Regions from separate parts of the Brevibacillus sp. SAFN-007a genome, predicted to be linked through region 2. Evidence: riboswitches for the same ligand, from Rfam matches in the RefSeq annotation. Region 2 holds a riboswitch; each other region holds the start of a gene.
The links. A riboswitch is a leader RNA that binds a small molecule or an ion and turns the genes downstream of it on or off. The one in region 2 is predicted to bind cobalamin.
Positions count from the first base shown of each region.

Region 1 (7,901 bases), on a different contig from region 2:
TTCTCCATCCAATGTTTTAATGCCTTGTTTTTCAAACGCCTCGACGACGTGGGCATTGTGGACAATCATGCCCAAAATGTGAATCGGGCGAGGAAGGTCAACGTTTTGCGCTGCACGCAGTGCCAACACCATGGCATCGACAACACCGTAGCAATAACCGCGGGGGGAAATCTTGATGACTTCCATCTGTACCCCTCCTACATTTCTAATGACGTTTCGCCCCTTATTATACCTTATTTCCCTGCTTCCCGCTTCTGTTCGTAAACCTTCAGATTATTGTAGACAACTTTCAACAGCGGCGTGGACAACCCTCTTTGTTCCGCGCGCTCCAGGAGGTAGCCCTGCAGATGGTCGGCCTCGACCGGAAGTCCTTTTTCCATGTCGCGCAGCATGGACGATTTCGTTTGCGGGGGCTGGTTTCGGAAGGTTTCCATTTGCTTTTCGACGATATCCGGCTTGATCGGCGCTTCCAGCGCCTGCATGACGGACACGATCTCCTCCGCCAGCTGCCTGGTCAGCTCCACCCCATAGGCCGACTCGCGAATCGGACCGACAGCCGCATTCATGAGCGTGGTAATCCCGGAGAACGTCGCGATAAACAAATATTTATGCCAAGCCTCGCGCTGGATGTTGTTGCTCCCCCGCATCGTTCCGTTGATGTTGGAAAAAGCCTGCTCCAACCGCTCGACGCGCTCGCTTTTTCCGCCTTCCCACTCGCCAAACACCGCTTCGTGAATCGGACTGGTTTGCACGACATCGCCTTCCGCATTCAACGTCGTTTCAATAAAACAAAGGCCGCCAAGCACCCGTTCACGTCCAAAGCGATCCCATAGCGGCTCCATGTGAGCTATCCCGTTCAACAGCGGAATCACTACCGTGGAGTCTCCGACATAAGGGGCAATCGCATCGATGCTCTCTGTCAGCGTGTACGCTTTGTTGGACAACAGAACGACATCGAACGGGCCTGACGCCTCGCCCGCCCGGATGATCTGCGGACGCTCCAGATGCAGGTCGCCATGAATGCTCTGCACCCGCAGGCCCCGCTCCTGCAGTTGTCTGTATCTACGTTCACGCACCAGAAACGTTACATCGACACCCGATTCCGCCAGTCTGCCGCCAAAATAACCGCCGATTCCTCCTGCCCCAAGAACCAGTACCTTCATCCAACGATCGCCTCCGCATGTATTCATAATCGTTCGTCTATATTCTACAGAATGGGAACCAATTTCTGAACCCCACAATATCATGTTAGAAAAACTAACATTTGGAGTAAGAAAACCTCTTGACGAACATTGTCTGTTGTAGCTATAATTCGAAATATAGAAATTCACTAAAACACGAACGATTAATATTCAAATACGAAAATATTTCGCGAATGGAGTGGGTTGTTTTGGATATGAAAACGGTCTTGTCCACCATCGAGGCAGAAAAAGTAGAATATGTGGACTTCCGCATTGTCGATTTGCTCGGTCGTCAGCACCATGTTACCATCCCTGCTTACGCAGTAGATGAAGGCACCTTCCGCAACGGCGTTGCCTTCGACGGCTCCAGCCTCATCGGCTACAAATCCATCGAAGAGAGCGACATGGTCGCCATGCCTGATCCTTCCACCGCATTTCTCGATCCGTTCGTGGAAGCCAAAACCATGAACATCCTCTGCAACATTGTCAATCCGGACAACACCCCATACACACGCGACCCGCGCAGCATTGCCCTCAAGGCAGAGGCGTATCTGCAACAAACCGGACTGGCTACCGCTGCTTACTTCGGACCGGAAGCGGAATTTTTCCTGTTCGACAGCGTGCGCTACGACTCCGGTCCGTCCGGCTCCTACTTCCACATCGACTCCGAGGAAGCGTTCTGGAATACCGGAAAAGAAGGACACAACCTGGGCTACAAAGTGCGCAACAAAGGCGGGTACTTCCCTGTACAGCCAACTGATTCGCAAATGGACATCCGCAACGAAATGTGTACCCTGATGACCAAAGCCGGGCTGCACGTAGAACGTCATCACCACGAAGTAGCGACTGCCGGTCAAGGCGAGATCAACTTCCGCTTCGACACCTTGACTCGCACCGCAGACAACCTGCTTTTGTTCAAATACATTGTGCGCAACGTAGCGGCAAAACACGGCAAAACAGCGACCTTCATGCCGAAGCCAATCGTTGGAGACAACGGTTCCGGCATGCACGTTCACCAAAGTCTGTTCAACGGCGATACTCCGCTGTTCTATGAACAAGGCGGCTACGCCAACCTGAGCGAGACAGCGCTCCACTACATCGGCGGCATTTTGCACCACGCTCCTGCCCTGATCGCGCTGACCAACCCGAGCACCAACTCGTTCAAACGTCTGGTTCCAGGCTACGAAGCGCCTGTCAATCTGGTTTTCTCCAAAGGAAACCGCTCTGCTGCCGTACGGATTCCTGTCGCCGCTGTAACGCCAAAAGCGTCCCGGATCGAATTCCGCACGCCAGACTCCACCGCGAACCCTTACCTGGCCTTCGCTGCCATGCTGATGGCTGGCCTGGACGGCATCAAGCGCAAGCTCGACCCGCGTGAGCTCGGCTACGGCCCGCTGGATCGCAACATTTACGATCTGTCCGACGCGGAAAAGCATGAAATCAAGCGCGCTCCCGGCTCCCTGGAGGAAGCTCTGACAGCCCTCGAACAAGACCACGCTTTCCTGCTCGAAGGCGGCGTCTTCAACAAGGAAGTCATCGAAAACTGGATTGCCTTAAAACGCGGAGATATTCAACAAGTGGAGCGGACTGTGAATCCGAAAGAGTTTGAGTTGTATTACGATCTGTAAGCCTAGAAAAAAATCAAACTGCCGACGAAGCAACTGTCGGCAGTTTTTCTTTTGTCTGATCTTGTTGGCTCTGGCCTCTCTACAGACATCCACCTACGAACACTGGCGAACAGGCGCATCATCAAGAAGAATCGTGTTACATGGCCATGAAGGTTCGTCCAATCACTTCGACTAGCCTTGCGTACACATAGAGTATGCAACAAAAGGAGGAGGTGGAGTCATGTCCTGTTTCTTTCGCCGCCGCTGTGGCTGCGGTCGTCGTCGTCGCTTCGGCTGTGGTTGCCGTCGTCGTCGCTGTCGCCGCTTCTTTTAGGTAAGGGGAGCCTGATACCGTCCGAACGCAACATGCGGGCGGTGTCTTTTTTTTGCCCGCATGACCCGCGGCGATTTTTGGCGTCTCCAGACCGCCCCCATCGGACGTAACCCGTTTATCCGTCCTAAGCAGCTTGCGCGAAGATGCGGAGGGACTGCTTCACGTTGTGTCACAAGCGGCAGGGCTAGCGGAAAGCGTGACGGTCCCAGACACCCAAGCATAAGATGCAAGGGCGGATATCCTACGGAAATGAGGCTGGAAAATGAAGCAGAACAATGGTTTTTCTGCGGAAGATCTGGCGTTGATGGCGGCCGTTCTGGTCCTGTTGGGCGATTTTTTGGCCTTTTTGTCCATCCTGAAAGATCGACAGGAAAAGGAAGAAAAAGAAAAAGCAGAAAAGAAAGACAAATAAAAAGGAACAGCCCTTCTCGTCTTGTGCAGGCCGAGAAGGGCTTTTGGCGCGGACTACGACTTTCCCGTCAGATACTCGTCCTTCGCCTTTTTTTCCTTTTCTGCGTTTGTCATTTCTTTTTCCAGGACATTGAACATGAGCTGGTCTTTGACTTTGCCGGGGATTTCCGTTTGCTCCTCGCCAGCAAGCCCTGAGCTCATCAAGGAGTCGTGTTCCATCGCGATACCTCCAGAGGAATTTTGAGGTTAAGATACCCCAAAATAACCGTTGGCATGCACGCCGGGACGACCGCTTGCCTGCCTCTACCGGAGAACAGCCTGTCCGGCCAGGCGTTTTTTTACTTCCTCCAGCGAACAAGGAATCCGCTCGCCCGCTCCCCGTCTCCATTCAGGCGGCAACGCTTCCCATATCTCGGCGATCAGCGGCAGGCCCAAATGCAGGCTTTCCAGCATTTCTTTTCGCGCCAGCGCCTCCTGGGGCTCTCCGGCAAATACCAGTCTTCCTTCCTCCATCACGCAAATCCACTCCGCCCATTCGAAAGCGATGTCCATATCGTGGGTAGCCATCAACACGGTTGTGCCGCTTTGGTGGATGGCATCGAGCTCGCGCAGCAGTTGTTTGGTCTGGTAACGGTCGAGGTAGGCCGTAGGCTCATCCAATAGCAGCAGCTCCGGCGCAAGCACCATGACTCCGGCGAGGGCGAGACGCCGCTTTTGTCCCAGGCTGAGATGATGGATCGGAACGTCCGCAAGCTCTGTCAAGCCAAACGCATCCAGGACAGCCCGTACCTTCTCGCGGATGACGTCGTCAGGCACGTTCCGGTTGCACAGTCCGTAGGAAACATCCTCGGCCACCGTGCCGGCAATCAGTTGCTGCTCCGGGTCCTGGAAGACCAGCCCGACTTTTTGCGTCATCTCCTGCAAGGCCGCCCGTTTGTAGCTGAGCGGGGTCCCTCTCCACAGCACTTGTCCTCGCTGCGGCTGGATGATCCCATTTCCGTGCAAAAACAAAGTGGACTTGCCACAGCCGTTTCGCCCGAGCAGCGCGCATTTTTTTCCCTCCGGAATGCCCAGGGACAATCCTCTCAGGACAGGGCCAAGACCGCCTGGATAGGCGTAGTGCAAATCAACAAATTCCAACAGCCATGATGTCAACGCGTTATCCTCCTGTCCACCACTCCAGCAAAATCAGCAACATGCAGCCTGCGATGGATTCTGCTTCATATCGGCTGGAGCGAGCATGAGTGTGCAAGGACAGCACCCGCAGGCTTTCCCCGAAGCCTCTCGCTGCCATCCCTTTGTACAGCGCATCGTACTGGCGCATAGACCTGACGAACAGCTGGGCGGCCAGTCCGCTGACGTCGCGCAGCATCGACCGGAACCCAGAGTGCCCGCCACGCGCGCGCCGGGCAATCCAGAGCTGATGCGAGACGCCGAGCAGCACGAAAATAAAGCGGTACATAATCATCAGCAAATCCGTCACGATAACCGGCAGCCTAAGCTTGCGCAGCACTTGCAAAATCTCGGTGAACGGCACGGTAAACAAGACAAAGGCAAAACAGGCGAGACTGGCCATCGTCCGCCAAAACAGCACCCACACCTTGCCGCTGGCGCTTACGGGAACGTAGACCAGGTATGGCCCCACCTGCCACGCCGCAGCGGCCCGGACCGCGGTGGCCGTCTCTATCCTCGCCGCTTCCAGCACCAACGCCGGAAGACCCAGAACAAAAAACGAAAGAGACAGGATGAAGAATCCACAATAGAAACGGACGGGAATACGGGCATATACGGTCACCCATACGCCCATCCAGAGGCAAATCGCCATCTGCACCCATACATGTCCCGTCAAAACGAGCACCATCAGTACGCCCGCGAGCAGGAGCTTGTGCTCGGGCGGCAAACCTCGCAGCCGATTTTGATAGGAAAGCGAATCAAGCTTTTGCCCATTCATTTTTTATGCTTGTCCAGCCGACCCTTGTACAAGCCCATGGCATAGCCGACGACGCCCGCTCCGAGCGCCGCCTGCACGGCGAACAGCAAGCTCTCTGTTTCGCCGCCCGGCGGCTCCAGCAGTGGCTCAAACCAAGGCTCGTAATCCGGTGCGATTTCCTTGATCGCTTCCTCAGCCGCTCCGTCCGCTCCCCCGAACTCCGAGTCCTGCACCAACAGTAACGGCACAACCGCCAGCACGACCACGCCCAAAAGCAGCAGCCAGTTCATCCCTTTTTTCACAGCGATTCCTCCCGTTTCAGCAGGCGAAGTTGCGCCAGCTCTTTCGCGTTGTAAGACTGTAGCCAGTTCCAGACGAGCACGGTCAACAGCCCCTCGCTGATCGCCAACGGAACCTGCGTGATGGCAAAAATCCCTGCGAATTTCGCAAACGATGCCAAAACCCCTCCGGACTCAGCCGGAAAGGCCAAAGCCAGCTGCATAGAGGTCACGACATAGGTCGCCAGGTCAGCCAGCGCAGCGGCAGCAAATACCGCCAAACGCTGTCCGCCGTTTGCGCGTACGATCAGGCGGTAGACGCCGTAGGCTACCAGCGGCCCCACCACCGCCATGGACACCGCATTGGCTCCGAGCGTCGTCAGCCCTCCATGCGCCAAAAGCAGCGCCTGGAACAGCAGCACCAGGCTGCCGAGCACAGACATGACCCACGGACCAAACATGATCGCGCCCAGCCCGGTTCCCGTCGGATGGGAGCTGCTGCCTGTCACCGAAGGAATTTTCAGAGCGGACAGCACAAAGGCAAACGCGCCGGATACGCCGATCAAGAGCTTCATGTGCGGATGCTCTTTGACGATTTGGTTCAAGGAACGAATGCCGAGAATAAAGAACGGAAGAAAGACAACCCACCAAAACAGCGCCCACGACAGGGGCAAATACCCTTCCATAATGTGCATCGCGTAAGTCGTCTGCGGTTCATTTACAAGAAAATACAGGACAAAGCCTGCTATCAACAGACAAGTCGATACAAAACGTGACCGATTCAAGACATTTCCTCCTCCTTTGCTGTTCTTTTTTCACCAACGAAAAAAACCTCATCCGGCAGCAGACGAGGTATGCGCACCAAAACAACAGACCGTTGGCACAGTCAGATTGCTTCGTATTCACCGCTCCTTTCCGCGAAGGCATTTCTGGGTGTGGCCGATAGGTAGGTCTCCTGGCTTTCAGCTCATCGCGCTCTTTGGCCTTCCCCATCTGGAACATGAGTGGCTTTGTCTCAAAGAGAACTCCCTGATTACAGTGGCGGGACCGCTCGGGACTTTCACCCGATTCCCTGTTACCCTTTATGCCGCTTGCATAAAGGCACCTATCGCCGACAATATGCAATTGTTAGACAGTTCATGCTTGTCCCACATTATTATACAGAATCAAGGAAAAAAGCGGAAGAATAGAATCAGTGGCGCCTAGCCGCGAAAAAGAAAAACCGATGACCCGCTATCTTGCGAAAGTCATCGGTTTTCGTATAAGCGCAGCTTCCCCATCCTTTACGCCTTGGCGTCAACGCCGACCGCCTCGCTGATATGGGAAAAGCCGTCCTGCTTCAAAAGCTTCAGCAGCTTTTTGTTGATTTGTCTGGAGATACCAGGGCCTTGATAAATCATTCCGGTATAGACCTGGACGAGACTTGCGCCCGCGCGGATTTTCGCGTACGCATCTTCTCCTGTGAAGATACCCCCTACGCCAATGATCGGCACCTTGTCGCCCACTTCCTGGTACATTTCTTTTACCCAGGCAGTCGCGCGTTCTGCCAGCGGTCGTCCGCTCAGTCCTCCCGCTTCCTCGGCATAGCGATGCCCCTGAACCGCTTCCCGCGACAGCGTTGTGTTGGTGGCAATAATACCGGAAATGCCCGCTTCCACTGCACCTTGCACGACGTCGCGCATCTGCTCGTCGGACATATCAGGCGCTACCTTGAGCAGAATCGGTTTTTTCCGAATGCCGCGCGCTTCCATTTCGGCCGCTTTTTCGCGCACCGCCCGCACCAGCAGCCGCATGCTCTCGGTTTCCTGCAAATCGCGAAGATTGGGCGTATTCGGAGAGCTGATATTGATGACGAAATAATGGCCGTACGAATAGAGCATGTCCAGGCATTTGATATAGTCGGAAGCCGCATCCTCGTTGGGAGTGACTTTGTTTTTCCCAATGTTGATCCCGATCGGAACATCGGAATACGCGTAATCGACCAGGTGTTGCGAAGCCAGATAGGCACCGTGGTTGTTGAAGCCCATCCGGTTGATGATCGCCTCGTGCTCAGGCAAGCGGAACAGGCGCGGCCTCGGATTGCCCGGCTGTCCTTGCGGGGTCAGCGTCCCGACTTCCACAAAACCGAACCCTAACGCCCCCAGCGCATGATACACCTCG
Region 1 covers NZ_JBQCKK010000003.1:112,910-120,810, forward strand. Annotated here, with positions in the region: gene ACTHO6_RS05820 (4-hydroxy-3-methylbut-2-enyl diphosphate reductase) at 1-186, opposite strand, end outside; gene ACTHO6_RS05825 (ketopantoate reductase family protein) at 234-1,163, opposite strand; gene glnA (type I glutamate--ammonia ligase) at 1,391-2,809, shown strand; gene ACTHO6_RS05835 (hypothetical protein) at 3,385-3,534, shown strand; gene ACTHO6_RS05840 (hypothetical protein) at 3,588-3,752, opposite strand; gene ACTHO6_RS05845 (energy-coupling factor ABC transporter ATP-binding protein) at 3,837-4,688, opposite strand; gene cbiQ (cobalt ECF transporter T component CbiQ) at 4,693-5,484, opposite strand; gene ACTHO6_RS05855 (energy-coupling factor ABC transporter substrate-binding protein) at 5,481-5,765, opposite strand; gene ACTHO6_RS05860 (energy-coupling factor ABC transporter permease) at 5,762-6,526, opposite strand; cobalamin riboswitch at 6,670-6,865, opposite strand; gene ACTHO6_RS05865 (quinone-dependent dihydroorotate dehydrogenase) at 7,025-7,901, opposite strand, start outside.
Region 1: another riboswitch for cobalamin. It lies ahead of ACTHO6_RS05860 (energy-coupling factor ABC transporter permease); the one in region 2 lies ahead of ACTHO6_RS01185 (ABC transporter substrate-binding protein).

Region 2 (7,901 bases):
CATTCAGAAGGCGCCGTGGACGGTCATTTTTCCGGGGCTGTCGATCATGCTGACCGTTCTCGGCTTTAACCTGATCGGAGACGGGATGCGGGATGCGCTTGACCCGCGGATGAAAAACTAGCGTGCGATCACAGGGGCAAAACGGGCAAACGGGGAAGGCAGTCCGTTTGCCTCTTTTTTTGTTCCGTCCCGCTCTTCTTTTTTGGGGAAAGAAATGGTATTCTCGAGGAAGAATCTTGTCGAAAGCGAAGGTGACGCAGGTGTATTTGGAGCGCATTTCGAAACTGCACAATTTTTTGACCAAGCAACAGCTCGACGCGGCAGTCATCACCTCTCCCAAGCACGTTTCCTATTTGACCGGCTTTTTTACCGATCCGCACGAACGGTTTATGGGGCTGATTGTTCCGGCCCAGGGCGACCCATCCCTGATCGTTCCCGCCCTTGACCGCGAAGCGGCACAAGCGGCTTCGACTGTTCAGACGATTCACACACATACGGATATTGAGAATCCGTACGAGCTGCTCAAGCGCGTATTGCCAGCGAACCTGAAGAAGCTGGGTATCGAAAAAAGCCACATGACCGTAGAGCGTTACGAGGCGATCGGACAAGTTGTCTGTGCAGAGAGCTACGTGGATGTGGAAGAGCCGCTCCGCGAAATGCGCCTGATGAAAACGCCGGATGAAGTGGCCCGTATAAAAAAGGCGGTACAATTGATTGAAGATACACTCCGCGAGACGCTGAAAACATTCCGAATCGGCCAGACCGAACAGGAAATCGTCGCGGAGCTGGAATACCAGATGAAGCGTCTGGGAGCGGACGGCCCGTCTTTTTCCACGATGGTTTTGGCGGGGGAAAAGTCGGCCTTGCCGCACGGAACACCTGGTTCGCGCAAGGTGCAGGAAGGCGATTTGCTCCTGTTTGACATCGGGGTAGCAGCGGACGGCTACGTTTCCGATATTACCCGTACGTTTGCGGTCGGCCAGATCAGCGAGCAACTGCGCGACATATACGAAACGGTGCTGGCAGCGAACGAGGCGGCGATTGCCGAGGTGCGTCCAGGGGTGACGTTTGCCCATCTCGACCAGACCGCGCGCGACGTTATTACTGCAAAAGGCTACGGCGACTATTTCATTCACCGTCTGGGGCACGGCCTCGGAATGGACGTGCACGAATATCCGTCCGTACATGGGCAAAACCAGGAAACGCTGCGCCCAGGCATGGTCTTCACGATTGAACCGGGGGTGTACGTGCCGGGAGTAGGCGGCGTGCGCATCGAGGACGATGTGGTGGTCACCGAAACGGGCGTGGACGTGCTGAGCCAGTTCCCGAAGACACTGACGGTGATCGGATAAGTTTTTCCCGATGACAATTGGATAGCAATCTGATGGTGCTGCCCGGAATCGCTTGGTTCCGCCAGCTTAAAAGGGAAGTCCGGTGAAAATCCGGCGCGGTCCCGCCACTGTAACGAGGAGTGTCCGGCCAAAAAGCCACTGTTTTTCGCGCGACGAAAAATGGGAAGGCGGCTGGGGACGATGATTCGTAAGCCAGGAGACCTGCCATGAGATGATGTGCAATCGACCCACGAGGATGGGACAGATGTGGAAGCAGACCAGGAACAGGCGCTGTAGCAGCGCTGATTCTATAGGTATGCCTGCGTATGTCGAGCACCTCCCGATTGGAAAACTGGGGGGTGCTTTTTTCTATGAACACCCCCGTGGCAGTCGAGGCTGGGAAAGGGGTGATGCAGCTGTCGAGTTGCCAAACAAGCAGGCTCTCTGTATAGTAAAGTTGTAATTCGTATTCATTACGATTTACATAACGCTTCATTTTCAGCATGCCAACAACAAAAGAAGAGGGGTTACCAGATGAGTGCAATCCGTATGAGAAAAAAAGCTTTCCACGCTTTCGGGATGGCTGCGCTGACAGCGATCCTGCTGCTTTTGTCCGCATGTGGCTCTACAGCACCTGCTGCGACCGAATCCACGGGGGCGAATGCTGGCTCGGAGCAAACGGCCCAGCCTGCTGCTGACAACAAGCCCGTCACGATTGTGACCAACGGAATCGAGATGACGTACCCGGAAGCGCCCAAACGCGCTGTCACGATGAACCAGCACGTAACCGAAGTCATGCTCGCGCTGGGTCTGGCTGACAAAATGGTCGGAACCGCGTACCTGGACGACCACATTTTGCCTGAGCTGAAAGCCGATTACGACAAGGTGCCTGTCCTGTCCGACAAGTATCCGACCAAAGAGGTGCTTTTGGCCGCAAACCCTGATTTCGTTTACGCAGGCTGGAAAAGCGCATTTGGCGACAAAGGCGTCGGCTCGATGGAGGATCTGGAAAAAATGGGGATCAAATCGTACCTGCAAGAGTCCTCGAACAAGCCGGGTCCGACGATTGACGACGTGTTCGCGGATATTCGAAACATCGGCCGCATTTTCCGTGTAGAAGACAGAGCGAACGAACTGATTGGCAAAATGAAAGCGGAAATCGAGCAAACCGTAAGCAAAATCGGCAAGGTGGACAAGCCGCTGAACGTATTCGTGTACGACAGCGGAGAAGACCAGCCGTTGACCGCTGCCAACAACTACATGACGGCCCTGATTCACGCGGCAGGCGGCAAAAACGTGTTCGACGACATTCAAAAAGGCTGGGCGACCGTCAGCTGGGAAGAAGTCGTGAACCGCAAGCCGGACGTCATCGTCGTGGTCGACTACGGCGACAAAACCATCGAGCAAAAACAAAACTTCCTGTTGTCCAAAAAGGAACTGGCTGACGTGCCAGCGATCCAGAACAAGCGTCTGATCGTGCTGCCGTTGTCCGCAGCGTCCGAAGGGGTCCGCGCCCCCATCGCGCTGAAAATTCTCGCGGAAGGTCTGTACCCGGATACATTCCAATTAAGAAGCGGCTGCTAAGAGAAGGAGGGAACGGCCCTGCACAAGATCAAGATGCCCTTCATCATCGTTGCCCTGCTGATCGGGCTTGTCGTCTCGATTACGTTTGCGGTGACACTCGGCTCGGTGGAAATCAAACCAGCGACGGTATGGAAAATTGCCTTGGCGAATCTCCCGCTGGTTCATCAATGGGTGGAAGTGGATTGGTCAAAAGGAGAACAGACCATTATCTGGGACATTCGGTTTCCCCGCGTCCTGCTGGGGGCTGTCGTCGGGGCCGGCCTGTCTGTTGTAGGGGTGGCGATCCAGTCTCTGGTTCGCAACTCCCTCGCAGATCCGTACATATTGGGAGTCTCCTCGGGCGCATCGGCCGGAGCGACGCTGGTCATTTTGTTCGGAGCATTCAGCATGTACGGACAATTCGCGCTTTCCTTCGGTGCGTTCACCGGATCGCTCGTCTCGATCCTGCTTATTTTTACCTTGTCCCGCATCGGCGGGCAAAACTCGACGGTGCGTCTGCTCATGGCCGGCATCGCGATATCCGCCATCCTGTCTGCGATCACCAGCCTGATTATTTTTTCTGCGCCCAACGAGCACGGCATCCGCTCTGTCCTGTTCTGGATGAGCGGCAGTCTGGCCGGAGGGAAGTGGGAGTATTTGACCATCCCGACGTTGATTGTCGTCATCTGTCTGCTTGTCCTGTTGACGCAATACCGTTCGCTCAATGCGATGCTGATGGGCGAAGAAGCGGCGGGGACGCTGGGCGTCAACACGGTGCGATTTCGCAAGCTGCTGCTCATCATGACCGCGCTTTTGACGGGCGTCATCGTCTCGATCAGCGGTTCCATCGGCTTTGTCGGCTTGATGATGCCGCATATCGTACGCGTCATCGTCGGCTCGGACCATCGGCGCGTCCTTCCTGTCAGCGCCTTGCTCGGGGCCATTTTCCTGATTTGGGCGGACGTGATCGCCCGGCTTGCGTTTGCGCCGGAAGAGCTGCCAATCGGGATTATCACGGCGCTGTGCGGCGGTCCGTTCTTTCTTTGGCTGATGATGCGCAGCTCATATTCTTTCGGAGGTAGCGGGCGATGAATCTGCATGTGGAGAACATTTCGATCGAGCTGGAGAAAAAAACGATTTTGCGCGACGTGAGCCTGACGGTTCGCTCCGGCGAATTTGTGGGGCTGATCGGGCCGAATGGCAGCGGAAAGTCCACCCTGCTCAAAAGCATTTACCGGGCGCTTGCGCCACGCAGCGGATTTATTTCCCTGGACGGGGCGGACGTGTACCAGCTTACCGCCCGGCAAAATGCGCAGCGCATGGCGGTCGTGCGCCAGGAGTCGTCCATCGAGTTTGATTTTACCGTCATGGAAATCGTCATGATGGGGCGCTCTCCCCATAAACGGCTGTTTCAAACCGATACCCCGGCGGACAGCCGCATCTGTGAGGAGGCGCTGGCGCGGGTCGGCATGCAGGCGTACGCCTCGCGCAGCTTTTTTTCCTTGTCTGGCGGAGAAAAGCAACGCGTGCTGATTGCAAGAGCGCTGGTCCAGCAAGCCGGGTTTCTCGTCCTGGACGAGCCGACCAACCATCTGGACGTCCGGTACCAGCTACAGGTGATGGATCTGGTCAAGACGCTCGGGATTACCGTGTTTTCCTCGCTGCATGATCTGAATATCGCCGCCATGTACTGCGATCGGCTGTACGTCATGCGCGACGGGGAACTGGTTGCTTCCGGCACGCCGGAAGAAGTGCTTGAACCCGCGTTGATTCGCGACGTTTTCGGGGTAGAGACAGAGGTGGTCACCCATCCGATCACGGGGAAAAAACACGTGTATTTCTTTTCGGAAGCCGTTCGCATCCAACCATCGCGACAGGAGGTCAAAGCACAATGAGCGTGTACAGTTGCCGCGTATGCAAGTTCCGCTATGACGAATGGATTGGCGATACGAAAAACGGCGTCCCGCCAAGGGTGCCTTTTTCGCATTTGGCAGGCTCGGTCTGTACGACCTGTGGGATGCAAGGGGAAGGGCGGCATGTGCGCCTTCCGGAGGCCACATACTCCGGATTGGAAGCCACCTATTACGACCAGTTTGCCGGAAAAGCGGGCATCGCGTTTTACCGCGACTGGCTGCTGCAAGAAGCAGCGCAAGCCCCGGTGTCCGTGCTGGAGCTTGGCGTAGGCACCGGGCGCATTGCCATTGAGCTGGCGCGCTGCGGCTTGTCCGTCTGCGGCGTGGACAACAGTCCTGACATGCTGGAGATCGCGACGAAAAAGAAGCGGCGCATGCTCAAGGACAACGAGGAGCTGCTTGAGCTGATCGAGCAAAATGTACAGGAGCTGCAGCTAGCTTCCCGCTTTACCCATGTGCTGCTGCCCGAAGGCATTTTTCAGCAGGCGACCTGTAGAGAGGAGCAGCGGCAGTTGCTTTCGGTCGTTACCCGGCATTTGACAGAAGGCGGAATCGTGGCGATTGACTTGCTCCTGCCGCCTGTGAACCGCACATGGTCGCTCATGCAGCGCAAGTTTGTGTTCCCGGACCGGATGGTGTACCAAAAAGTCGAGGGAGAAACGCTCATTGCCGAGCAAAAATTCCGCTATACGCTGACCTATGAGACGTTTGTGGAGCAGGTGGAGCAGCCGCGCTACCGAGTGGAGCGTGAGCTGGCGCTGCTTTTGCCGGGGGAGCTGGAGTTGCTCCTGGAATCTTCGGGCTACAAGGTCGTGCAAAGCAGGGAAAACGTCGTCTGTCACCACAGCCAGCCGCCAGCACAAACGGGAGAGTACGAGCCGGATCGCTGGCAGCACGGCGGCTATCCGTTTGCGGAACCGCCCGGCGCTCCAGGGGCGGCGACGCGCTGGACGATCATGGCCCAAAAAATATCCGCAGACGAGCCGACCCGATCGCGGTCATCCTAGTGCCCGAATCCTTTGCCGCTGACGAAAAACGTGACAAACGCCGTATTCTCTTTGGTTGCTCTTTCTATCACGCGTTTGTTATAATTACCGTTAGTGTATTTTTTCGAGCGCAATCTGGATGTTTGGATGGATTCGCGTGGGAGGGAACGAACAACACATGGATCGCCGTGAAAGACAAAAAAGGATTCGAAATTTTTCCATCATCGCCCACATTGACCATGGAAAGTCGACGCTGGCAGACCGGATTCTGGAGTTGACCGGCGCATTGACTGCACGTGAGATGGAAGCCCAGTTTCTGGATACGATGGAGCTGGAAAAAGAGCGCGGCATCACGATCAAACTGAATGCCGTGCGTTTGAACTATAAAGCAGAGGACGGAGAGGAGTACATTCTCCACCTGATTGACACGCCTGGACACGTAGACTTTACGTACGAGGTTTCCCGCAGTCTGGCTGCCTGTGAAGGGGCGATTCTCGTCGTGGACGCTGCGCAGGGGATCGAAGCCCAGACGCTTGCCAACGTCTATTTGGCGCTGGACAGCAACCTGGAGATCATTCCGGTCATCAACAAGATCGACCTGCCGAGCGCGGAGCCTGAGCGCGTGAAGCAAGAAGTCGAGGATGTCATCGGGCTGGACGCCAGCGAAGCCGTACTGACTTCTGCCAAAGCGGGCATCGGGATCAAGGAAGTGCTGGAGGCGGTTGTCCAAAAGGTGCCGGCTCCAGAGGGAGATCCGGACGCGCCGCTGCAAGCTTTGATTTTCGACTCGTACTTTGACGCGTACAGAGGGGTTATCGCTTCGATCCGCGTCGTGAACGGTACGCTTCGAAAAGGCATGAAAATCAAGATGATGGCGACAGGCAAGACGTTCGAGGTAACGGAAATCGGGACCTCTACGCCGCGCCAGACACCAGTGGAAGAGCTGACCGTCGGCGACGTAGGCTACGTGGCGGCTTCGATCAAAACAGTAGGCGACACGCGCGTCGGGGATACGATTACCGATGCGGCACGCCCTGCTGCCGAGCCGTTGCCAGGCTACCGCAAGATCAATCCGATGGTATTCTGCGGCCTGTACCCGATCGAGACGAACGAGTACAACGACCTGCGCGAAGCACTCGAAAAGTTGCAACTCAACGACGCGTCGCTGCAATTCGAGCCGGAGACCTCGCAAGCGCTCGGCTTTGGTTTCCGTTGCGGCTTCCTGGGACTTTTGCACATGGAGATCATTCAGGAACGCATCGAGCGTGAATTCAACATCAACCTGATTACGACGGCTCCGAGCGTTATTTACCGGATTACCCGGACAAATGGGGAAGTCATCGAGATCGACAACCCGTCGAAGATGCCGGAAGCGCAAAAAATCGAAATGATCGAGGAGCCGTACGTACTGGCGACCATCATGGTGCCAAAAGAGTACGTGGGCGACGTCATGCAGCTTTGCCAGGGCAAACGCGGGGAGTTCCTCGACATGCAGTACATGGGCGAAAACCGCGTGCAGCTCAAATACGACATGCCGCTCTCCGAGATCGTCTACGACTTCTTCGACATGCTGAAGTCGGGTACGCGCGGATATGCCTCCTTCGACTACGAAATGGCGGGCTACAAGCCGTCCAAGCTGGTGAAGATGGATATTCTCCTGAACGGTGAGATGGTCGACGCCCTGTCGTTTATCGTGCACAAGGATACGGCTTATGCGCGCGGCAAAGTCATTTGCGAAAAGCTGAAAGAGCTGATTCCGCGGCAGCAGTTCGAGGTGCCGATTCAAGCGGCCATCGGACACAAGGTCGTGGCCCGCGAAACGATCAGCGCCCTGCGCAAAAACGTTCTCGCCAAGTGCTACGGCGGGGACATTTCGCGGAAACGCAAGCTGCTCGAAAAGCAAAAAGAAGGAAAGAAGCGCATGAAGTCCGTCGGTTCCGTCGAGGTGCCGCAAGAAGCGTTTATGGCTGTTCTGCGCATGGATGATAAGAAGTAGGCCTGACCTCGTGTCAGGTCTTTTCCATTCGTCGACAAGCGCGCAGCCTGGCGCGACCGGGTGTTTCACCCTGATTCCACATCCAAAGGAGGGGAAGAGCTATGACGCCGCA
Region 2 covers NZ_JBQCKK010000001.1:237,344-245,244, forward strand. Annotated here, with positions in the region: gene ACTHO6_RS01175 (ABC transporter permease) at 1-121, shown strand, start outside; gene ACTHO6_RS01180 (M24 family metallopeptidase) at 261-1,352, shown strand; cobalamin riboswitch at 1,369-1,575, shown strand; gene ACTHO6_RS01185 (ABC transporter substrate-binding protein) at 1,866-2,915, shown strand; gene ACTHO6_RS01190 (FecCD family ABC transporter permease) at 2,949-3,986, shown strand; gene ACTHO6_RS01195 (heme ABC transporter ATP-binding protein) at 3,983-4,789, shown strand; gene ACTHO6_RS01200 (methyltransferase domain-containing protein) at 4,786-5,814, shown strand; gene lepA (translation elongation factor 4) at 5,972-7,789, shown strand; gene hemW (radical SAM family heme chaperone HemW) at 7,891-7,901, shown strand, end outside.

Region 3 (7,901 bases), on a different contig from region 2:
GCTTGCCGGAGCCGCACAGGCAACACGGGCATGGGGCGCAGTAATTCAAAAATGAATCAAAAACCGCCAAAAACTCGATTCATTTTTGAATAGTCGATTCGTTTTTGAATTAACGGGAGCGAATTCGGTATTTTTGCAGCTTGCGTACGACAGACGGCTGACTGATGCCGAGAAACTCCGCCATCTCCGCCGTCGTCCGATAACGCTCTGCCGCATGGCGCAGCCATTTTTCCTCCACCTGCTCCAGCGCATCCCGCAACGACATTCTCGCCAACGCTGCACCCGGCTCCATCGCTGCCTGCTCCTCACCCGCCGCCCGAATTTCGGCGGGCAGGTGCTGCAACGTAATCACATCTTCGTCCGCTGTCACGACCATCCGTTCCAGGACGTTTTCCAGCTCCCGCACATTCCCCGGCCAGTCGTACTGCATCAAGGCATGGGTCGCCGCTGCATCCAGCCGCTTGTTCATTCCGTACCGCTCATTCAGCGTGCGCACAACGAGCTTCAACAACGCGGCGATATCCTCCGGCCGATCGCGCAAGGCTGGCACCTGAATCGGCACGACGTTCAGCCGGAAATACAGATCCTGGCGAAACTTCCCTTCCCTGACCATCTTCTCCAGGTCGCGGTTAGTCGCGGCGATCAGACGAAAATCAACGTCCCGGTACTGCATGCTGCCCACGCGCTGCAACCGTTTTTCCTGAATCACCTTCAACAGCTTTGCCTGCAAGGTCAGCGGCAGCTCTCCCAGTTCGTCCAGAAGCAGCGTCCCCTCGTTCGCCATCTCGATGATCCCTTGCTTGCCCTGCTTGCCTGCGCCCGTAAACGCGCCTGCCTCGTAGCCGAACAACTCCGATTCCAGCAGCCCTTCCGGAATCGACCCGCAGTTGATTTCCACGAACTGCCCGCCTGCTCGCCGACTGTTGCGGTGAATCTCCCTGGCGATGACGTTTTTGCCGACGCCGGATTCCCCAAGAATAAGCACGGTGGAGTCAACCATCGCCACCTTTTTGATGAGGCGGTCAATGTCGCGCATCGGCTGACTGACGGCCACGAAGCCCTCCTGGTTTTTCTCGCGCAGCTCTTCGATCTCTGACTCAAACTGCTTCAATTGCTCCGTCAGGCTCTCGTAACGACGCTTCAATTCCAAAATTTCCGTTAAATCGTGCGAATAGCTGATGACGGAATGCATGCTACCATCGGCATTCCACAGCGGATAGGCCGTCACCATCAGCTTTCTGCCCCCGGGAATTTCCTGCATCATCGTCTGCGGCGTCTTCGTATCCATCACCTTACGCGTAACGGATGGCGAGAATACTTTCTCTTTTTCCAGCTCGATGACGTTTTTGCCCAGCAGTTCATCTTTGCCGATCCCGTACATTTCGTAGGACGAATCCCCGACTAGCTGAATATAGCCTTCCGGGTCCGTGATGAGCAGATGATCGCGCGACGTCTCCACGATGCCTTCCAGCACGCGGCTCATCCATCGCTCCCGGCACTCTTCCTTCTTCATTCGTCCGCCTCCTTTTGGCTTCAGGCTGGTGTCGCCTCTTCCGCTTGCCAGCTTGTCCCCTTCGCCTTTTCCCCAAACCGTTGCTGCCTTCGCGGACGGCTATATTTATGTCCTTTTATTATAGATTATTACAGAATAGAAAATAGCACTTGCCAGAACAACGAAAGCCAAAACAGCCGTACATGCATCGTCGGCTGTTTTGGCTGCCCTGCTCGTTTGTGTTACGAAGAAGTCACACTGTCGCTCGCCCGAAAAAATCGTTCCACCAACTCTTCCGAAACATCGCCCAAAGTACGGTACGTATAGCGGGGAGAACGGTCCCTATCAATGAGAACCGAGCGAACCCCTTCAAAAAAATCGGGATGCCGCATAAAGTTTTGCGCAAGTACAAGGTCTGTCGCAAAGCATTCTTCCCTTGTTTTGTTTTCGCCATCGACCAGTTGTTTCAAGGTGACTTTCAGGGAGCTGGGCGACTTCTCCAGAATAGCGGCTTTTGTTTTCGCGGCAAACTCGCTCTCCTCTGCTTCCAGGGAGGCAAGGATTTCCTCGATCGTGGCAAACGCAAAGTGACGGTCAATCGATTCGCGCAGAGCGGCAAGCTGTCCCTCGCCTGCTGGCGTTTCCGCATACGCCTGAATCAACGGGTCCAGCTCCACCGCCGCCTTTTCTCCCGTCCAATCTTTTTGTTCCAGCTCGCCAAGAAACGCTTTCAGCCGCTCGCTGGCCATGTACACGTCCGCCGCCTGGCTGTACAGCACATCGGGAGCCTGAATGACAGCAGCGGTCAAAGCGAGGTATCGGCCGACATATCCAGGTGCCTTGTTCAGAAAATACGCGGCGCCTACGTCCGGGAAAAAGCCAATATTCATTTCCGGCATGGACCATTTCGTGCGCTCGGTCACGATTCTGTGGCTGGCTCCGTAAGTCAACCCGACTCCGCCTCCCATCACCACTCCGTCGAGTACAGCGACGATCGGTTTGCCGAACGCGTAAACCATCTGGTCCACTTGGTACTCGTCCGCAAAAAAGCGAACGGCTTTTTCCAGCGCTTCCGCACCTGTATTCGCCTCGTACAGCGCTTTTATATCCCCGCCTGCGCAAAAGCCTTTTGTCCCTTCTCCTTTTATGACCACGAGGCGGACGTTCTCCTTGCCCGCCCATTCACGCAGTCGTTGCCCGATAGCCAAAACCATGTCGTGCGTAAGCGAATTGATCGCTTGCGGCCGGTTTAGCGTGATCGTAGCCAGGCCATTGTCGCCAACGGAAAACAGCACGTCGTTTGTCATGGAATCCTCCTTTTCAGGAATGAGTAAAATGCGGCTTTCGCTTCTCAATGAACGCTTGAATCCCTTCTTTGGCATCGGCTGTCGCGAACAGCTCGGCAAATTTTTGCCATTCTATTTCCAGCCCTTCCGCCATGCTTCCCCTCTCGCTGTGCGTGATGCACGCCATTGCCCGCGCAACGCTCGTCATGCTCTTGCCTTCTATCAGGGAGTGGCTATCGCCGGATAATCTCGCCCTTTCATTTCGTGTAATGGGCTTTGATCACGCTCGGATTCTCTATCGTCAAGTTGTTCATTATGCACGTCTGAAAATCGTTGGTACAATACTCGACTGTCCCAAACCTAAAGTCATTCATCCGTCACGTACCCTCCTGAAAATCCGCACAAAAAAAACAACTTCTGCAGAAGTTGTTAAGAGGCGAATGAATACCGAAATAAGCATGCCGATTGTCAAAATCAAAAACACGCCCATCCATTTCGCACTTAACACCCCCTATCCTCGTAGGTATTGATGTTGTGCTCAAACAGGCAGGTCTCCTGGCTTATGTTCATCGCTTTTCGAACCTTCCCATTTTCGGCTGGCGAAAACAGTGGCATCTTCGAATCGCTCCCAATTACAGTTGCGGGACAGCGTCGGATTCTAACCGTACTTCCCTTTTAAGCAGATAACGCTATCTGCACCTGTTTGTACACGTATTTAGTTTGCCCTGAATATAACATCTATTCAGAAAATTAACAATCGGTTTCTTTTCTATATAATGGGTGCTAGAAAGCCAGCTTCTCTCGGAAAGCTGGCCTGACGCTTCTACACTTTTTTCACGAACGCTGATTTCAGTTTCATCGCACCCAACCCGTCGATCTTGCAATCGATATCGTGGTCGCCGTCCACCAGGCGAATGTTTTTGACCTTTGTGCCGATTTTCACGACCATCGAACTCCCTTTTACTTTCAGGTCTTTGATGACCGTGACCGTATCGCCGTCTTGCAGGACATTTCCGTTGGCGTCCTTGATTACTTTTTCACCGCTGTCCTCGGCTTGTGCCTGCAATGTCCACTCGTAGCTGCATTCCGGACAAATGAGCATGCTTCCATCCTCGTACGTGTACGCGGAATGACATTTGGGGCAGTTTGGCAATGTACTCATGTTTTTTTATACCTCCATCCCATTTCGGCTCATTGTAACATAGGATGGCTTTTCATGCATGGCTGCTGCCAAATCCCGAACGAAACCACACCCCAGCCATGAACCGCCGTTCCTCGGATTGTAGCGTTATCCGTGAATCGCATGTCCCAACGCGCCGCGAACCGCCTCCAGCAGCACTTCCGATAGCGTAGGATGGGGGGCGATAAAGCTCTCCATCGCATCTGCTGTCATTTCCGCATGCAGGAGCAGCGCGGCTTGCCCGATCAACTCTGTTGCCAGAGGGCCGACCAGCGTCACGCCGACGATCTCGTGGTACGTTGGCTCGACCAGCACTTTTACTTTGCCTGCGGCTTCCTGCACAATCATCGCCTTGCCGTTGGCCGAAAAAGAAAACTCGCCGACGAGCAGCCCTTCGTATCGTTCTCTGGCCTGTCGCTCTGTCAGCCCGACAGAAGCCACCTCCGGGGAGGTATACATGCAGCGGGGTACAGCCCGCAGGTTGAGGATCGCTTCCTCGCCGCACGCCTGGCGGGCAGCGACCTCGCCTTCGTGAAAAGCTACGTGGGCAAGCTGAATCGTTCCGCGCGCATCCCCTGCGGCATAAATATGCGGCTGGCTCGTCTGCAAGCGCTCGTTTACCTCGATCCCGCGCGCTGTCGCTTGCACCCCGGCCCGCTCTAGCAAAAGTCCGTCCAGCCGCGGCTTTCTTCCGATCGCGACCAGGACGGCATCTGCCGTGAGTTCCCTGACGCCTTCCGGAGTACGGATACGCGCCAGCCTGTTCGTCCGATCGAGTGCCTCCACACGGCTTGCCAGATGCAGCTGCACGCCCTCCTGCTTCAAGCCGCGCTCCAGAAACACCGCGATGTCAGCGTCTTCTCCGGGCAACAATTGCTCGGCCATCTCCACGATGACGACCTGGCTGCCCATTCTGCTGTACACCGAAGCAAATTCGCAGCCAATCACTCCTCCGCCCACGATGAGCAGCACGGGCGGTGCCTTTTCCAATTGCAGGCAGTGGCTGCTATTCAAAATCCACTCTCCGTCGAATGGAGCAAACGGCAGGGCGATTGGCTCCGCCCCGGTCGCTATAATAAACTTCTCCGCCTCTACGCTGCTCGTACCGTCTGCCGTTTCCACCTGCAAGGCTCGCTCGTTTTGAAAGGCGGCGCGCCCTCGCATCACTTGCACCTGGTTGCGTTTCATCAGGTACTGTACGCCGCCTGTCAGCTTTTGCACCACACTCTGTTTATAGGCGTGGATTTTGTCCCACTGTACCCGCACCCCGTCACCAGCAACTTCGATGCCAAAGCGATCTGCGTGCAGTACCTGACGATACGTGTCCGCGCACTCCAGCAGCGCTTTGGTCGGCATGCAGCCTTCGTTCAGGCAGGTGCCGCCCAGTTCCTTCTGCTCGATCAGCACCACCTGCTTTCCGGCGCGCGCCGCCGTGATCGCCGCCACGTAACCCGCTGGTCCGCCGCCGATAATCGCGATATCGTACATGCTCTTCCCTCCCTAGACCAGCAGGCTGTGCGGTTCTTCCAGGTAAGACCGGACTGTCGCCAAAAACGCCGCAGCCGGAGCGCCGTCAAGCACCCTGTGGTCAAACGTCAGGGAGAGCGGCAACAGCGTGCGGCGCTTCAGCTCGTCGCCGACGAATACAGGCGTGTCTTTCGCCGCTCCGACGCCCAATATCCCGGCTTCCGGCGGATTCAACACAGGCGTAAAGGTGTCCACGCCATAGCTGCCCAGATTGGTGATCGTGAAGGTAGAGCCTTTCATTTCTTCCGGCGCCAGCTGATTTTGTTTGGCCCGGGCGCTGACGGATTTCAGTTCGCTGGACAGCTCGGCCAGCGTCTTATGCTCGGCCTGGCGAATGACGGGGACGACCAGACCTTTTTCCAGCGCGACGGCGATTCCCAGATGAACCTCTTCGTACAGCTCGATCCGGTCTCCCACATACGCGCTGTTCATCTGCTTGTGCCGCAAAAGCGACAGAACGACTGCCCTGGCAATCCAATCGGTAACGGACAGCTTGAGCTGATAGCGGCGCTCCATTTCTGACGAGAGCTTTTCCTTCAGCTGCAAAAGCTCGGTGATGTCCGCCTGCATCGTGATCGTCAGTTGGGCGCTTTGCAATAAGCTCTGATGCATCCGCTCGGCGATGACTTTGCGCATGCCGGAGACAGGAATGCGCTCGGGCTGCTTTTCGGAGACGGTGGAGACCGCCCGACCGCTGCCCTCCGCAACAGGTGCAGCGCTCTTCTGCGCTCCGGCATCTTGTGCCACTTCATTCAGCGCTTTTTGTCCGCCAGCCTGAATGACGCGCTCCACGTCTTCCTTGGTAATCCGGCCCTGCGGCCCTGTGCCCGTCAGCCTGGTGTAGTCAATGCCCGCTTCCTCCGCCATTTTACGTGCCACCGGGGAGATTTTGATGCCTTCCCGCGGACGGTCCAGTACGGCAGTTGCCGTTGTTGCCGCTGGCTCTCCTGCTTTTGTCCGCTGCTCATCCGCAACCGCCAGCGCAGCGGCCGACTCGGCAGTCGCGTTGACCGACACGGCGGCAGAGGCCGTGCCTACCTGCTCTCCTGGCTGTCCGATCACCCCCAGCACCGTGCCATAGGGGACCACGCCGCCCTCGGGCACCTCGATTTTTAACAGCACGCCATCTGTAGCGGCCTCTACTTCCATTTCAATTTTTTCCGAGCTGATGTCGACGATGCCTTCGCCCTTTTTTACCGCCTCTCCCTCGCGCTTCTTCCAGGCGATAACCGTTCCTTCCACCATTGCCATTCCCAGCTTGGGCATGATGATATTTTCTGCCATTTCGCTCTCTCCTCTCCTGCCTTGCCTATGCGCTTGTGTTCAGCCGAAAAAGCACCCGGCATTTGCTCGTTGCCGACAGCCGGGTGCTGCCCAGTCGATCAGGAAACGGCGGTAATCGAAGCGTCCCCGATCATTTCCGACACGACCTGAATGACCTTCTGCGGTGATGGCAAATACAGGTCCTCCAGCACCGGGGAAAACGGAACAGGGGTATGCGGCGCTGTAATCCGCTTGATCGGCGCATCCAGCGTATCGAAGCCTTTATCCGCCACAAGGGCGGCGATATCGGTAGCGATGCTGCAACGCGGATTCGCCTCGTCAATCACGATCAGACGATTCGTTTTCGCCACGGAAGCCAAAATCGTATCCTCATCCAGCGGCGACAGCGAACGCGGATCGACTACCTCGACCTCGATTCCTTTTTTCGCCAATTGGTCGGCTGCCGCAAGCGCTGTCTGCACCTGCTTGCCGATCGCGACAATCGTCAGGTCGCTGCCTGCCCGCTTGATGTCGGCTACCCCCAGCGGAATCGTGTAGTAACCTTCCGGAACTTCTCCCGTCGTGTTGTACAGCGTCTTGTCCTCGAAGAAAATGACCGGGTCGTTGTCCTCGATGGCGGCAAGCAGCAAGCCTTTTGCCTCGTACGGTGTAGACGGCACCACTACCTTGATGCCCGGGATGTGCGTGAACATGGCGTACAGACTCTGCGAGTGCTGGGCCGCCGCCCGGAATCCGGCGCCGTGCATGGTACGAATCGTGATCGGCACCTGCGCCTTGCCGCCGAACATATAGCGGAATTTCGCTCCCTGATTCATCACCATGTCGAGGCAACTGCCGATAAAATCGTTGAACATCAGTTCGGCAATCGGTCTCATTCCGGTTGCCGCAGCCGCCATCGCGGCCCCGATGTAGCCTGCTTCGGTGATCGGCGTATCCAGCACGCGGTCGCGGCCAAATTCCTGCACAAGCCCTTTGGTTACACCCAGCACGCCGCCCCACGCTTCATCGTCCTGCAAATGATCCACCTGCGCGCCGCCTGCCACATCCTCCCCCAGCAAAATCACGTTCTCATCGGCTCTCATCGCCAGCTTCATCGCTTCGTTTACAGCAGCAGAAAAACTGATTTTTCTCG
Region 3 covers NZ_JBQCKK010000002.1:65,439-73,339, reverse strand. Annotated here, with positions in the region: gene ACTHO6_RS03815 (sigma-54 interaction domain-containing protein) at 110-1,513, opposite strand; gene ACTHO6_RS03810 (enoyl-CoA hydratase/isomerase family protein) at 1,735-2,799, opposite strand; gene ACTHO6_RS03805 (enoyl-CoA hydratase-related protein) at 2,813-2,986, opposite strand; cobalamin riboswitch at 3,307-3,496, opposite strand; gene ACTHO6_RS03800 (zinc ribbon domain-containing protein YjdM) at 3,602-3,940, opposite strand; gene lpdA (dihydrolipoyl dehydrogenase) at 4,067-5,446, opposite strand; gene ACTHO6_RS03790 (dihydrolipoamide acetyltransferase family protein) at 5,459-6,769, opposite strand; gene ACTHO6_RS03785 (alpha-ketoacid dehydrogenase subunit beta) at 6,868-7,901, opposite strand, start outside.
Region 3: another riboswitch for cobalamin. It lies ahead of ACTHO6_RS03805 (enoyl-CoA hydratase-related protein); the one in region 2 lies ahead of ACTHO6_RS01185 (ABC transporter substrate-binding protein).

Region 4 (7,901 bases), on a different contig from region 2:
GCCCGGATGGCTTGCCTATTGCGGATAGGGTTTGCCCTCGCACTTGAACAGCTTGCTCACCATCTGGTACAGACGGCCCGGCATATGCGGGAACACGAACGAATACTGATTGGCTCCTTCTTGCAGCAAAGCGACCGGAGCCTCGATTGTGTAAGGAATTTTCATCAAGTCGAGCATTTTTTTGTACTCATCCACCATGGTGTGATCCACTGTATAATAAAACGATTTGGAAGGGTTCATTTGTACACGCTCCTTTTCTTTATTGTAGCATAGGAAGGCGTCCGTTTGAATGCAACATAATATTTGTTATGTTAACTAAATGACCGTCCGCGCGACAAAAAACACTCTGCTGTCAGGCAAACAGAGTGTTTTTGCTCGTGCTCATGCAAGGGACGGGACTGCCTAGCTGCTGAAAAAACTCCTGCTGGCGTGCTTCCGCTTGTAGTGGGAGCTGCCGTAATGGGAGTGCCCATGCCCGTGCCCGTTACTGGAACCGTAGCCTTTGCGATATTTGTAATCGCTGCTGCTGTATTTCCGGTATTTGTGGGAAGAAGTTGAGTGATTACCCAGCAGTTTATTCAATAGCTTTTTGAACATCTTCATCACTCCCAGTCGTCATGTAGGATCGCGTTATATTCGTATGTACGAATGTGCTTGGCAATTGTTTCAGTTTCCTTCGAATTTTTCCTGGAAAACAGGTCCGATCCGGTCAATCCGGTTCGTCCAGATTCCGCCCGTAAACGTGGCAGGCACCCGGTCGAGGTCAGCAGGCGTGTCGAAGCCTTCGGAAAAATCGCCGCTTCCGCCCACGAGAATGACGCGCGTATCGATGGCTTCCATTCTCGCCAGGAAACGGTTCGGCCAACCCCACAGCCATGGCGCGATTTGATCGGGAATGTGAAGCTGGGTGCGGGCGCAGGCGTCGGGAACGTAGCCGGACCAGCCCGCCGCGATGTACGGGATCAGACAGCTTTTCATCGTAGCCATGGACATGACGCGCAGCTCGGGGATTTGGCTTTTCAGGGCGGCGACCGGCTCGTCTCCTCCATATACCGTCAGCTTTTCCAGCCGCTCTTTCGGCAGAGACTGCAAGGCGTTTGCGAGTGCCTGTCCTTCGTCTGGATCATTGCTCTTGATATGGATGAGCAGAGACTCGTCGGGGAACGCTGTGAGCACATCGGGTAACGACGGCATCAGCCCGATGCCTTTTCCGCGGAACGGATAGGTGCGTCCTCCGTCTGCTGTATAGTTGTAGCCGATATCGAGCTTTTGCAGATCAGCCAGGGTAAAATCTCGGGTGACACCGTCGCCGTTCGTGCGACAGCCGAGCGTCCAATCGTGGAACACGGCAAATTGTCCGTCTTTCGTCCAGTGGACGTCCAATTCCACGACGTCGGCACCTGCTCGAAAGGCGGCTTTCATGGAAGGCAACGTATTTTCCAGATACGGATGCTCCGGCGGGTATATTCGTTCGGCTGTACACGTCTCATTCGTCAGCCCCTCCATGTGAAACGTCTGCGCCATTCCGCGGTGCGCGAGCAAAAAGGGAGAGCCGGCAGGCGGCCGAGCCAGGTAGGAGCTGTTGACGAAAAAGACGTAGGCAACAAAGAACAGCAGAATCCAGACCCGTTTTTTACGGTACCATTTTTTGTTCTTGCCCGATCCGGTATCGGAAGTAGACATGACTTGCCATCCTCCAGCGTCGTGACGTTGTGTGCGTTCATTTTAGCAAAAGACGAACGCGGGAGGAAATGCTTTCTCGCGGGAGAGAGCAGGGGTTGGCACGGAGAAAAAAGACTGGCAAAATAGATGCATAATCGAAACCAGAATGGACGGGCAGGGAGATTCCATGAAAATAGCGCTACACCAGATTGCCTATCAAATCGGGATGCACCCGGCAGAGATGGCCAAGCTTGTTTACGAAGGAGAAATCACGGGCGAAGTGCCTGACCGCAACCCGCAAGCTAAGGATGCGTGGGTAGATTTGCATTCGCTGAAAAATTTCATTGAATGGAAGTTCGATCAGGGCGTCTTTGACCAGATGTTTTTCGATAAAGCCATGCGCCATCTCAACAAGGCGATGGGGAAAAAATAAGCGGTACGACAAGGGAGAGAACACAACATGCAGCCATCGATCATTTATTGTCTGTCCCCCAAAGCCTACTGGGAGCAATGGGCGGATAAAGACCACTATCTGCCCCGCGACTACGAGCAGGAAGGCTTCATCCACGCCACAAAAGGCGAAGAGCTGCTCGGCAAGGTAGCCGACCGGGTGTACGGCACATTCGACGAGGAGTTGTACGTGCTCGTCGTGGACGAGACAAAATCGCCTTCGCCGGTGAAATACGAGCAGGCCAAGGACGGGCTTTTTTATCCGCATCTGTATGGGCCGCTCCATCGCGAGGCGATCGTCGATGTGAGACGGATGCTGAAAACGGACGGGCACTGGCACATCGGGCCGTCCATCCGCTGAGAGCCGCGTTTGTCAACGCCTGTCGCTGTCCATTGCGGCAGGCGTTTTTCACATGGAGCCGACAAAAGTGCAACAAGACATGATTTGTCGGGCGAAACATGGTAATCTGTAGATGGACAAATTGAATCAAGAGGAGAAAGACTATGAAGCGACCAGAAGAGACACGCGTCGTTGTCGGCATGTCCGGCGGGGTCGACTCCTCCGTGACGGCTTACCTGCTCAAGCAACAGGGATATGACGTCATCGGCATCTTCATGAAAAACTGGGACGATACCGATGAATTCGGCCATTGCACGGCGGAAGAAGACTTCCAGGATGTCCGGCGCGTCTGTGAACAGATTGGCATTCCGTACTACACGGTGAATTTTGAAAAAGAATACATGGACAAAGTCTTCCAGTATTTTTTGGATGAATATAAACGCGGGCGCACCCCGAATCCCGATGTGATGTGCAACCGCGAAATCAAGTTCGGCGAGCTGCTTGCCAAGGTCATGGACCTGGGCGCCGATTACATCGCCACCGGCCATTACGCCCAAGTGAAGCTCATCGACGGAGAGTACAAGCTGATCCGCGGCGCGGACAATAACAAAGACCAAACCTACTTCCTCCATGTGCTGGGTCAGGAGCAGCTGGCGAAAACGATGTTCCCGATCGGCCATTTGCCGAAGCCCGAGGTGCGTAAAATTGCCGAGGAGGCCGGGCTGTATACGGCCAAAAAGAAGGACAGCACAGGAATCTGCTTCATTGGCGAACGCAACTTCCGCGAGTTTTTGCAAAACTACTTGCCAGCCAAGCCGGGCATCATCGAAACGGTAGACGGCGTTGGGATCGGGCAGCATGACGGGCTGATGTATTACACGCTCGGTCAGCGCCAGGGCCTGGGGATCGGCGGTGGGCACGGCAAGAGCGGCCAGCCGTGGTTTGTCGTGGACAAGGATCTGGAGCGCAATGTCCTGATCGTCGGCGAAGGCTCCAACCATCCCCGCCTGTATTCGAGCAGCTTGCTGGCTACCGACGTGAGCTGGGTGAGCGCGAACAAGCCGACCGAATCGTTTACCTGCACGGCGAAATTCCGCTATCGCCAGCCGGATCAGCAAGTGACGGTGCACATACGCGAGGGCAACACCGTCGAAGTCGTTTTCGCCGAGCCGCAAAAAGCGGTGACTCCCGGGCAAGCCGTCGTCTTTTACGATGGGGAAGTGTGCCTGGGGGGAGCAACGATTGACAAGGTGCGTGTGATCGACAAACAGAATGGATAACGGGGGAAGCGCTTGGTGGATGCAACGAAAAAGTCCAAGGTGATTATCGTTTCGTTTTTGGCGGGGGCGCTGCTGCTTAGCGTGCTGGCTTACATGGGGATGTCGGCCGCGAGCAACGAGCACATGGCCATTATCCGGAGCGTCATCAAGCAGCAGGGCGGCGTCATTGTGCCGGATGGCGTGACAGCGGTTCCGCTTGAGGAGAGTCCTTTCGAGAGGAGCGGAAAAGGCAACACCATCTATCGCATCCAGTATACGAAGGATGGACAAAGCCTGACAGCCTGGTATCGCTCGGAAAACCATTCCTCGATTATCAAGGAACCGGAAGAGTGGATTCTTCCGCAGTAAGCATAAACCTGACAGGGAGGGTGAGGGTACGACATGACCCACTATGCCGGACTTCGTGATTTGGCCCAATTGATTCGCAGACTGGAGCCGCAGCTCGCAGGGGCATCCCTGAGCATTCTGGCCCACGAACATAAAGAAGAAATCGCTTCGCTTCTGGTAGAAGGTCTCGGCGACGGCGTCGCGGTTCAAAACAGCTCCGGAGAATACGCCAATCATCTGGCGGTTTTGCGCGTGGGCGCGAACAAGTACACGTTTGCCCAGGACTGGCGCGAGGTGTACATCAGCGAGATCAATTTCTGCGCCTGTCGGATCCCTCCGGGCGCTCACGGTCTTTTGGTTCACCATACCGACTATCCCGGCGTCATTTACGACGTTTCCCGCAAGCTGGCTGAGCATGAGATCAATATTTCCAAGTTGAATGTGTCGCGCGAGCAAAAGGGGAAACACGCTCTCCTGATCTGCGTGACCGACGAAGAGATTACACCGGGCGTCGTAGCTGCCATCGAGGAGTTGCCGCAGATCGACAAGGTGAGGTCTCTGCAATAGGCGAAAAAGAGCAGGAGGGCACGCATGGCCGCTCATCTTTTCGTATGGGCGGCTTTTTCGTGTGCGCCGACTGCCTGGTTTCCGTAACGCGGGATCAAAAAAGCTGCCCGGACTACCGGGCAGCTGTCTTCGAAGCAAACCGAATGGCGTGACTGATGAGGACAGGCAGGACGGATGTATGATTTTCGTCCGGGAACTGGCGAAAAGCCGCTTCGATCTGGCCATCGCCCATGGCGGACAATCGCTTGGCCATGGCCTGTGCTTTCTCATGGACCTGGAAGCGTCCGTCGTTTTCCAGCTCCCCGATAGCAAGCAGCGCCCGAACCCGCAAATCGTCTGTGAGCAAGGACGGCAGGCGGCGTTCCTCTTCCAAGAGGACGCTCTCGTTCCAGTGGATGGACGGGCTGCCGGCGATATAGCACTGGTAGGCGTGCGGGCGGGTCAGCAAGGCATGCAGCACGAGCAGACCGCCGAGCGAATGTCCGAAAATCGTTTGTCGCGTGCGATCGACAGGCAAGTCCTGTTCGATGGCGGGTTTCACCGTGTCTTCGATAAAGGTGAGGAAGTCTTCTGCCCCGCCCATTTCCGGCCATTCGCCGCCGCGCGGATGAGCGGGCAGCTCGGATACAGGGACGGCGTGGGTGAAATCGTAATAGCGCGATGGATGGAACGGCGCTTCTGTCGGATAACCGATACCGACGACGATTGCCGGATTCACGCCCGTCTTTTCAGGTGCCCGGGATTGCAAGCGGATCGCTTCGGTCATGGTGCCAAACACCGAGTTTGCATCCAGCAAATAGATGACCGGGAAGCCGGATGGCGGCGGAGTCACGTCGGGGATGCTGACGTAGAGGTGGAACGTGCGATCGCGGTAGGCCATTTTTCTGATGTGGGAACGAGGAATGGTAACGGCTTCATACATCGTGCTTTCCATCATGGATCACTCTCCATTCGCTTGTGGCGTCAACTTTTGTGCAGGGAACCTATTCATTATAGGAACGAAAATTCGAGACTGGCAATAGAGAAATAGAGAGGGAACCCATTGGCCAAAATCGCGCACGCTGAGCTTGACTACTACGATATATTGAGGTAAAGTAAGTTTTACCAACTATATATTGATGCGGACAGGTGTTTACCACGCTAGATGTTGGTAGACTTAATAGGGAAGTCGGTGAAATTCCGACGCGGTCCCGCCACTGTGATGAGAGAGTTCCATTTTGTTTGTACGCCACTGATTCAGCCAATCGGGAAGGCGAAAATGGAGCGATGACCCCGAGCCAGGAGACCTGCCTGACCGTCGGCACTGGAAAACCTACGGGAGATAGGGAAGTGTTCGAGCGCTCCATTCGATTTGGACGGATGGATACGATGGGGATCATCATGCGCATTCGACATTTTGGCGTCGGATGCGCTTTTCCTTTGGCTGAAACGTATACATTTGCAGTAAAGGATGAGGGACATGCTAATCGCTTTTGATTCAAAAACAGGAAACGTACGAAGATTCGTCAGCAAGCTCGATCTGCCGCACGTGGAGATTGATCCGGACATGGTGATCGACGAGCCGTTCATTCTGGTCACGTACACGACAGGCTTTGGCCAGGTGCCGGAGAAGGTGGACCGTTTCCTGAAGCGGAATCATGTCTATTTGCGCGGGGTGTCGGCGAGCGGCAACCGCAACTGGGGAGCCAGCTTTGCCAAAAGCGCAGACACCATCGCGAGCCAATATGGCGTTCCGGTCATTTCCAAATTCGAACTGTCCGGAACCGGCCGTGACGTGGAACAATTTACGAGTGGGGTGGCAGCAATTGCGACACATTGAATTGAACAACCAACTGATGCAGCGAGGAAGCGACGGATTTTACCAATTGGAAAAAGACAGAGAGGCTGTCGCTGTCTTCATGGAAGAAGTACAGGCGAAGACCATGACCTTCCGCAGTGTGAAAGAACGCATGGACTATTTGATCGAACATGATTTTTATGAAAATGTGTACGAAAACTACACCGTTGAACAGGTCGATGAGATTTTTCGCCTGGCGCATGAGGTTGGTTTTCAATTCGCTTCGTACATGGCCATCTCCAAGTTCTACAAAGACTATGCCTTGAAAACAGACGACAAATCGATGTATCTGGAGCAGTACCCGGATCGGGTGGCGATTGTGGCGCTTTCGCTCGGACGAGGGGACTTCGAGCTGGCGAAGCGGCTGACGGTGTCGATGATGGAACAGCGACTCCAGCCGGCGACGCCGACGTTCCTCAATGCGGGGAAAAGCCGTCGGGGCGAAATGGTGTCCTGCTTCCTTCTGGAGATGGACGACTCCCTGAACTCGATCAACTACGTGCTCGGCACCTGCATGCAGCTCTCGAAAATCGGCGGCGGCGTAGCCGTCAACCTGTCCAAGCTGCGCGGACGCGGTGAGCCGATCAAAGGCGTCGAGGGGGCGGCCAAGGGCGTCATGCCTGTGCTCAAGCTGCTGGAGGACGCGTTTTCCTACGCCGATCAGATGGGGCAGCGCAAAGGCTCCGGGGCAGCGTACTACAACATCTTCGGCTGGGATATCAACGAATTTCTCGATTGCAAAAAGATCAATGCCGATGAAAAATCGCGGATCAAGACGCTGTCGATCGGCCTGATCGTGCCAAATGTGTTCTACAAGCTGGCAGAGGAAAACAAACCGCTGACTGTATTTGCTCCGTACTCCGTCTACAAGGAATACGGTGTCCATCTGGATGATATGGATCTCGACGAAATGTACGACGAGCTGGTGGCAAACGAGCGCGTCAAGAAAAAGGTGGTCATGAGCGCCCGCGACATGCTCACCAAGATCGCGATGATCCAGATGGAATCGGGCTATCCGTACATCATGAACAAGACGAACGCGAACAAAAACCACGCGCTGAAGGACATCGGCTCTGTGAAAATGTCCAATCTGTGCACGGAAATTTTCCAGCTCCAGGAGACATCCACGATCACCAACTACGGCGAGCCGGATATCATCCGACGCGACATCAGCTGTAATCTGGCTTCGCTCAACATCGTCAACGTGATGGAGCACAAAAAAGTGCGCGAATCCGTGCGCGAGGGCATCGAGGCGATTACCGCCGTGAGCGATATGACCCGTGTGGAAAATGCGCCCGGCGTGCAAAAGGCCAACCGCGAACTGCACTCGGTCGGGTTGGGCGCGATGAATCTCAACGGCTATCTGGCGAAAAACAAGATCATGTACGAGAGCGAGGAAGCCAAAGATTTTGTCCGCACGTTCTTCATGATGATGAAC
Region 4 covers NZ_JBQCKK010000008.1:20,639-28,539, forward strand. Annotated here, with positions in the region: gene ACTHO6_RS11130 (hypothetical protein) at 16-240, opposite strand; gene ACTHO6_RS11135 (hypothetical protein) at 403-597, opposite strand; gene ACTHO6_RS11140 (glycerophosphodiester phosphodiesterase family protein) at 667-1,683, opposite strand; gene ACTHO6_RS11145 (hypothetical protein) at 1,850-2,095, shown strand; gene ACTHO6_RS11150 (DUF952 domain-containing protein) at 2,123-2,473, shown strand; gene mnmA (tRNA 2-thiouridine(34) synthase MnmA) at 2,617-3,732, shown strand; gene ACTHO6_RS11160 (hypothetical protein) at 3,748-4,080, shown strand; gene ACTHO6_RS11165 (ACT domain-containing protein) at 4,114-4,626, shown strand; gene ACTHO6_RS11170 (alpha/beta hydrolase) at 4,739-5,560, opposite strand; cobalamin riboswitch at 5,736-5,934, shown strand; gene nrdI (class Ib ribonucleoside-diphosphate reductase assembly flavoprotein NrdI) at 6,086-6,445, shown strand; gene nrdE (class 1b ribonucleoside-diphosphate reductase subunit alpha) at 6,432-7,901, shown strand, end outside.
Region 4: another riboswitch for cobalamin. It lies ahead of nrdI (class Ib ribonucleoside-diphosphate reductase assembly flavoprotein NrdI); the one in region 2 lies ahead of ACTHO6_RS01185 (ABC transporter substrate-binding protein).